Regions from separate parts of the Pantoea sp. X-Soil-YNGN-844 genome, predicted to be linked through region 3. Evidence: predicted binding sites of a transcription regulator. Region 3 holds the regulator's gene; each other region holds the start of a gene.
What was found. The regulator Fur, encoded in region 3, represses iron uptake genes when iron is present. The targets are predictions, from matches to a motif close to ATAATAATGAGAACNACTATCAA.

Region 1 (2,270 bases), 2.3 Mb from region 3:
TTGCCCTGCGTCTGGTTGGTCAGCACGTTAACCAGCGAGTCCGGGGTGACCTGATCGTTACCCACGTAAAGCTGTTTATCTGCTTTAATCGACAGATAGACCGGCTTTTCCGGACGCGGTTGCGGCGCGCTGGTGGAAGCAGGCAGATTAACGCGCACATCGACCGTAGCCAGTGGCGCGGCCACCATAAAGATGATCAGCAGCACCAGCATGACGTCGATAAACGGCGTCACGTTGATCTCATGCATTTCACCATCGGTTTCCAGATCGTCGTTTAATCGCATGGCCATAACAACTTACCCTAAGCGCAGTTTCTGGGCGGTCGCAGGACGCGGAACCTCTGTGGCGACGGTGCCCAGATCGATATCACGACTCTGCAGCAGCATCACCTGCGCGGCGACATCACCCAGCGAGGCTTTGTAGTTGGCAATCATGCGGGCAAAAACGTTATAGATGACGACGGCCGGGATCGCAGCAACCAGACCAATCGCGGTCGCCAGCAGCGCTTCGGCAATACCCGGTGCCACCACCGCAAGGTTGGTGGTCTGGGTTTTCGCGATGCCGATAAAGCTGTTCATGATGCCCCAGACGGTGCCGAACAGGCCGATAAACGGAGCGACAGACCCGATGGTCGCCAGGAAACCGTTGCCACGACCCGCATGGCGGCTGAAGGCGGCTACACGGCGCTCGAGGCGGAAACTGGTGCGATCTTTAATGCCATTGGTATCTTCCACGCCAGCCGACAGTTCAAGTTCATTCTGCGCATCGTTCAACAGCACCACAGAGTGGCTGTGCCCGGTAAAGGCTTTGGCAATGCGGGCGGCGTCATTCAGATTGCGGGCTTCGCCCAGTGCCAGTTGCTCACGCTTCAGGCGACGCTTAGCCGCGCTGAGTTCGGCATATTTGCCGAAGAAGATCGCCCAGGTCACCACTGAGGCCAATAACAGGCCAATCATGACCACCTTTACCACGATATCGGCATGTTGATACATGCCCCAAACGGAGAGGTCCGTTTGCATCAAATCACTGGCTACCACGCTGCTTCTCCAACTTCTGATTCAGGGATGCGAAACAAGCGCAAATAATAGCAAAATGGCGGCGAATTGATAGTAGTTCTCATTAGTATTTACAAAGCTGATCCGCGCTATTGACCTGTTGTTGAGCAGGTTCAGGCACGGTTTGTGAGGATATTTCGAAAATGTGAAGCTGCATGAAAATTTATTAAAACAACGTTTCAAAATGTGATGGAATTCATTCAATCAGCATTGCTGCATTTTACTCAGACACGTTTTCACTATGCTGGCTCCTTACGGCCCTCTGCGGTTAGCCCTGACCGCAGGCCGTCTTACCTCTGCGGGAGACAATATAATGAGAATGATGAAAACATGCGTGGCCAGTGCCCTGGCGGCGATGATAGCGAGCGCCACCGCCACGGCACAGGTGATTAAAGTGGCTGAAGTGCAGCCTGCCGGTTATCCCACCGTGGTCGCTCTGCAACACATGGGCGACAAACTGAAACAGGCCACCGATGGACGGCTGGAGATGAAGCTCTACGCCGGTGGCGTGTTGGGTGATGAAGATCAGACGCTGCAACAGGTGCAGCTGGGGGCTATCGATATGATCCGCGTCTCGCTGGCCCCGGTCACCTCGATTGCCCCAGAAACCAGCGTGCTGACCCTGCCCTACATTTTCCGCGACGTTAATCACATGCACAACGTGCTGGATGGCGATATAGGCCGCGAGATTGCCGACAAATTCGATAACGATCCCAACGCCCGCATGGTGTTCCTGGGCTGGACCGATGCCGGTGAGCGCAACATGATCACCAAGAAGCCGCTGGCGAAGCCGGACGATCTCAGGGGCATGAAAATCCGGGTGCAGAACAGCGCCATCTCGCTGGCAACCCTGAAAGCGATGGGCGCCAATCCGGTAGCGATGGGCGTCAGTGAAGTGTTCAGTGCGATGCAGACCGGCGTGGTTGATGGCACCGAAAACAACCCACCAACCTTTGTCGCCCATAACTATATGCCGGTCGCGAAGTATTACACCCTCAGCGGCCACTTTATCCAGCCAGAGATGATCCTGTTTTCAAAACGCGCCTGGGATCGCCTGAAACCCGAGGATCAGGCCCTGCTGAAAAAGCTCGGCAAAGAGGCACAGGATGAGGAGCGCCAGCTCTGGGCGACCTATACCGAAGAGTCGATCGCCAAAATGAAGGCGGGCGGCGTCACCTTCCAGCAGACCGACCGCGACTATTTCGTCAAAGCGAC
Region 2 (2,270 bases), 660 kb from region 3:
CTTAACCGAAAAGTTCTGCCGATAGAGCCGGTTGGTCTCGTCACCATATTTGCTTTTCACAAGCGCGTTGGTATTGGTGTTCTGGGTGTCGCCAGCATAGAGGTTGCCCTGACGGCTGTAACCGGCCCCCACTTCCAGCGCCTGCATTGGTGCAAACGCCCAGCGCAGCAGGCCATGAATATCTTTATTGACTGAACCTTCCCGGCCCGCCGGATAGGATCCTGCATAACTGCCGGTGCGGTCAGCGGCGTGACCTTCATTGATGTCGTAAGCGTCGGCCTGCGTTTTTGCCAGACCGCCATAGAGCCGGAAACTGACATCATCGCCCAGCGGTCCTTCAAGACTGAAGTTGCTACGCCGCGTCGCGCCCTCCTCCTTGTGTTGCGGCACGTTGTAATAGGCGCTCCACGAGCCGTGCCACTGATTATCCATCTCTTTTTTGGTGATGATATTCACCACGCCACCCGCCGCGCCATTGCCGTAACGGGCCGCTGCCGGACCACGGATGACGTCAATGCGGTCAATGATCTCTGGCGGTACCCAGTTCGTGTCGCCGCGTGTGTCGCGCTCACCGCGCCAGCCAAGCCGCACGGAATTACGGCTGGTTACCGGCAGCCCATCGATCAGGATCAGGGTATTTTCCGGGCCCATGCCACGGATATCGATCTGACGGTTGTTTCCACGCTGGCCGCTGGTGGAATTACCGGTCAGGTTGACACCGGGCATGGTGCGGATGATTTCGGCGACGTCGCGCGCAGGCGGATGTTTTTTGATTTCGCCGGCGGTAATCGTCGACACGCCTGGCGCCTGCAGCGTCTGCTCAGCGGCGGTGACCATCATGGTGTCGTCGTGGATCGTGTCTGACGTGTTGTTGATCGCCGGGTCGCTGTGGGCTTCGGCAGCCACTGCGCCAGCAGAAATGAGAGAGGCAGTAAAACCCAGTTCAATCATAATGGCTAACGAAAGCCGGGATAACTTTTTCATTTTTCTGTTCCTGGAGTGCCAGCGAGCGTGCCACTGCCGGCGTACCGGTAAAAAGGTCATAACCTTGCCTGCAACGCATTAACCCTCCCGCCACACCTGCTTCAGAACCGCGTTACTTACGTCTGAAATCCGATGCGACAGAGAGAATGCGCGCGCTCCCTGTCGAGCGGAAACACCCTATTGCAAATGCAAATAATTATCAATACTATTATCTGTAACATGCATGACCTTAAGCAAGTGTGATTGAATCATGGCGCGAATGGCGTGGTTAAACGAAGAGACCGGCAGCGAACGCTGGTGGCTGCAGCTGCAGCAACAGGGTATTCCCCTGATTGAACCTGGCGAAAAGGGCACCTGTCAGGTCACTTTTTTCTGGCGTGATCCGCAGGGTGACCCGCTGCACTCTGATACCCGGCGCGTCTGGATCAACATTACCGGTGTAACCGATCATCATCACACAGCTTCACCTTCCTCCTTAACACCTGTTCCTGATACCGATGTCTGGTGGTGGCAAACCACCCTGCCCGCTGACTGGCGCGGCAGCTACTGCCTGATCCCTGACAACCAGACAGAGACGTTTACCGGGCAGGCTGATATGCAGGCGCTGCGCCAGTGGTGGAGTCAGAAATTCCGGCAGGCACAAAGCGATCTGCTCAATCCGCTGCGGAGCTGGTCGGCCGGGCGCGGCATGAGCGTCTCACCGCTGCATCTGCCGCTTGCGCCTGAGCAGCAGGTCTGGCGTGCAGTTGATGAAGATCGCGCCGCCAGGATTCCGCTGCAGCAGCATCTGTGGCGCAGCCAGCGGCTGGGCAATCAGCGTCAGGTCTGGCTTTATGTCACCGGCGAGGCAGACGCTGCCGATCGTCCGCTGGCGCTGCTGCTGGATGGTCAGTTCTGGGCGCACAGCATGCCGGTTGCCGGTCCGCTTCAGCAACTCACTGAGGCAGGCGAACTGCCTCCTGCGGTCTATGTCATGATCGACATCATTGACCGCGAACACCGCACGCGTGAGCTCACCTGTAATCCCGATTTCTGGCTGGCGATTCAGCATGAGCTGTTACCACAAATTCAGCAGTGGGCACCGTTCCGGGCCGACAGTACGCTGGTGGCCGGACAGAGTTTTGGCGGCCTTTCTGCCGCTTACGCCACCCTGACCTGGCCGGAAACCTTTGCGGGTGCCGTCAGTCTTTCCGGTTCGTTCTGGTGGCCCGCGCGCGGCGACCCGAATGGCTGGCTGCCGCAGCAGTTACAGCAGGGTTTGCTGCAGGCGCCCTCTCGCCGCTTTT
Region 3 (2,270 bases):
GATCAGGAAGATTACGCGGAGTACTTCTGTGATGCGATGGGCACGATCCGTGACATCATTGAGCCGCACGGTGCCGTGATTGTCGGACACTGGCCAACCGAAGGTTACCACTTCGAAGCCTCAAAAGGTCTGGCCGATGATACCCACTTCCTGGGTCTGGCCATTGATGAAGATCGCCAGCCTGAACTGACTAACCAGCGCGTAGAGCAATGGGTTAAGCAGATTTCTGATGAACTGCAGCTAAAAGATATCCTCGAAGCCTGATCCTGCCCGACTCAATGTGAGCGCCAGCTCACATTGAGGCAATGGAAATTCCTATAGAAATAATAGCCACATTTTTTTAACTTTCTCCGTTTAATCTGTAGAATACCCGCATCGATCTTCCGCTTATTTCTCTGGCGGCAAGACTAAGCGATGTACCAACAGACATCTGCCAGAATCCTCCCCGGCCCGGTGACCTTTCCCCCACAGCCCGTGATGATTCAGGCACGCCCTCTGGTTTTCATTTCATCGCTTCAGCTCTATAATGAGACGCAAATGAGAATGAGCGCAGATCGACATTCAAGGCGACAAGCCACAAAAGTGAATATAGTGACAGGACAAAATCCGCATGACTGACAACAACACCGCATTAAAGAAGGCTGGCCTGAAAGTGACGCTGCCCAGACTGAAAATTCTGGAAGTGCTTCAGGAACCTGAGTGCCATCACGTCAGTGCGGAAGATTTGTACAAACGCCTGATCGACATCGGCGAAGAGATTGGCCTGGCTACCGTTTACCGTGTTCTGAACCAGTTTGATGACGCTGGTATCGTGACCCGTCATAACTTTGAAGGCGGCAAATCTGTCTTTGAACTGACGCAGCAGCATCACCACGATCATCTTATCTGCCTGGATTGCGGCAAAGTTATTGAGTTCAGCGATGAGTCGATCGAAACGCGTCAGCGTGAAATCGCCACCCGTCATGGCATCAAGCTGACCAACCACAGCCTCTATCTCTATGGACACTGTACGCTGGGCGATTGCCGGGAAGATGAAACCCTGCACGACCAGTAACGCGACCTGAAATAAAAAAACCGGTGAATTCACCGGTTTTTTTTCGTCTGTCCTGGGCTGTTGTATCAGGCGACCAGCGTCTCCTGCAGATAGCGCCAGCGTGGAATGGAGCTGCTGCAATCCAGTATCGCCAGCGAAATACGGCTCTGATTATTGCCATTCATCATCTGCATTTCGCGATACTGCACGGTGATCTCTTTTTCATGATGAGAGAGGATGACGTGCTCGCAGGTGGCAATGCGCATCCCTTCGCGCTGTCCCTGCAGCTGCCGGAAAAGCGCCTCAACCTCGTTCAGATTGCACTCTTTACCCTTTGGGGTGACCATGCGGAATTCAGGATGAAAATAGGACATCAGCAGCTCAAAACTGTCATCAGATCCGGCAGGCTGGTTAAAAATACGTTCAATGAGCTGATGTAAAACGACCACACTGTTTCTGGCTTCCTGGGCGAGAACTGTCATTTTTTTTCCTTCTGTAACCCGCTTTGCAACCTCTGAGAGCGCATAGCCTACCTGAAAGCGGATAATTCACATCCGGAAATTGATTAATTTTTTTAAACTCAGATTTCTCTCACAATGCGGCATTTAATCGGTTGCGGTTAGGTCAGAATAAACGTCGGCAATGAGTAAAATCGGGGCAACAAAAAAGGGCGATAAATCGCCCTTTTGTCATTTTATGAGGTCAGCCTCAAAAAAATTTATTCGCCGGTTTTCGCCCAGGTATCACGAAGACCGACGGTGCGGTTAAATACCAGCTGTGACGGTTTAGAGTAAACGCTGTCGGCACAGAAATAACCTTCACGTTCGAACTGGAACGGAGTGGTCGGTTCTGCATCACGCAGGCCCGGTTCCACAAAGCCCTGTTTGATCGCCAGTGACTCAGGGTTGATCACCGCCAGGAAGTCCTCTGCCGCGCCCGGATTTGGCACACTGAACAGACGATCATACAGGCGAAACTCTGCTGGCTGCGCGTGATCCGCAGACACCCAGTGAATCACCCCTTTGACCTTACGGCCATCGGCAGGATCTTTGCTCAGCGTATCTGTGTCGCTGGTGCAGTAGATGCAGGTGATGTTGCCCGCTTCATCTTTAGCGACGCGCTCAGCACGAATCACATAGGCATTACGCAGGCGGACTTCTTTGCCCAGCACCAGACGCTTATATTGCTTGTTCGCCTCTTCGCGGAAATCGGCACGGTCGATCCAGATCTCACGGCT

Region 1: a site for Fur is predicted at 1,104-1,126, ahead of exbB (tol-pal system-associated acyl-CoA thioesterase). Genes of this name have one in related genera too.
Region 2: a site for Fur is predicted at 1,171-1,193, ahead of fes (enterochelin esterase). Genes of this name have one in related genera too.

The regions. Positions count from the first base shown of each region.
Region 1 covers NZ_AP036007.1:3,418,151-3,420,420, forward strand. The annotation lists gene exbD (TonB system transport protein ExbD) at 1-290, opposite strand, end outside; gene exbB (tol-pal system-associated acyl-CoA thioesterase) at 297-1,019, opposite strand; gene AC6I8C_RS15810 (TRAP transporter substrate-binding protein) at 1,369-2,270, shown strand, end outside.
Region 2 covers NZ_AP036007.1:489,047-491,316, reverse strand. The annotation lists gene AC6I8C_RS02170 (TonB-dependent siderophore receptor) at 1-984, opposite strand, end outside; gene fes (enterochelin esterase) at 1,235-2,270, shown strand, end outside.
Region 3 covers NZ_AP036007.1:1,146,291-1,148,560, reverse strand. The annotation lists gene fldA (flavodoxin FldA) at 1-264, shown strand, start outside; gene fur (ferric iron uptake transcriptional regulator) at 611-1,054, shown strand; gene AC6I8C_RS05215 (hypothetical protein) at 1,120-1,515, opposite strand; gene glnS (glutamine--tRNA ligase) at 1,752-2,270, opposite strand, start outside.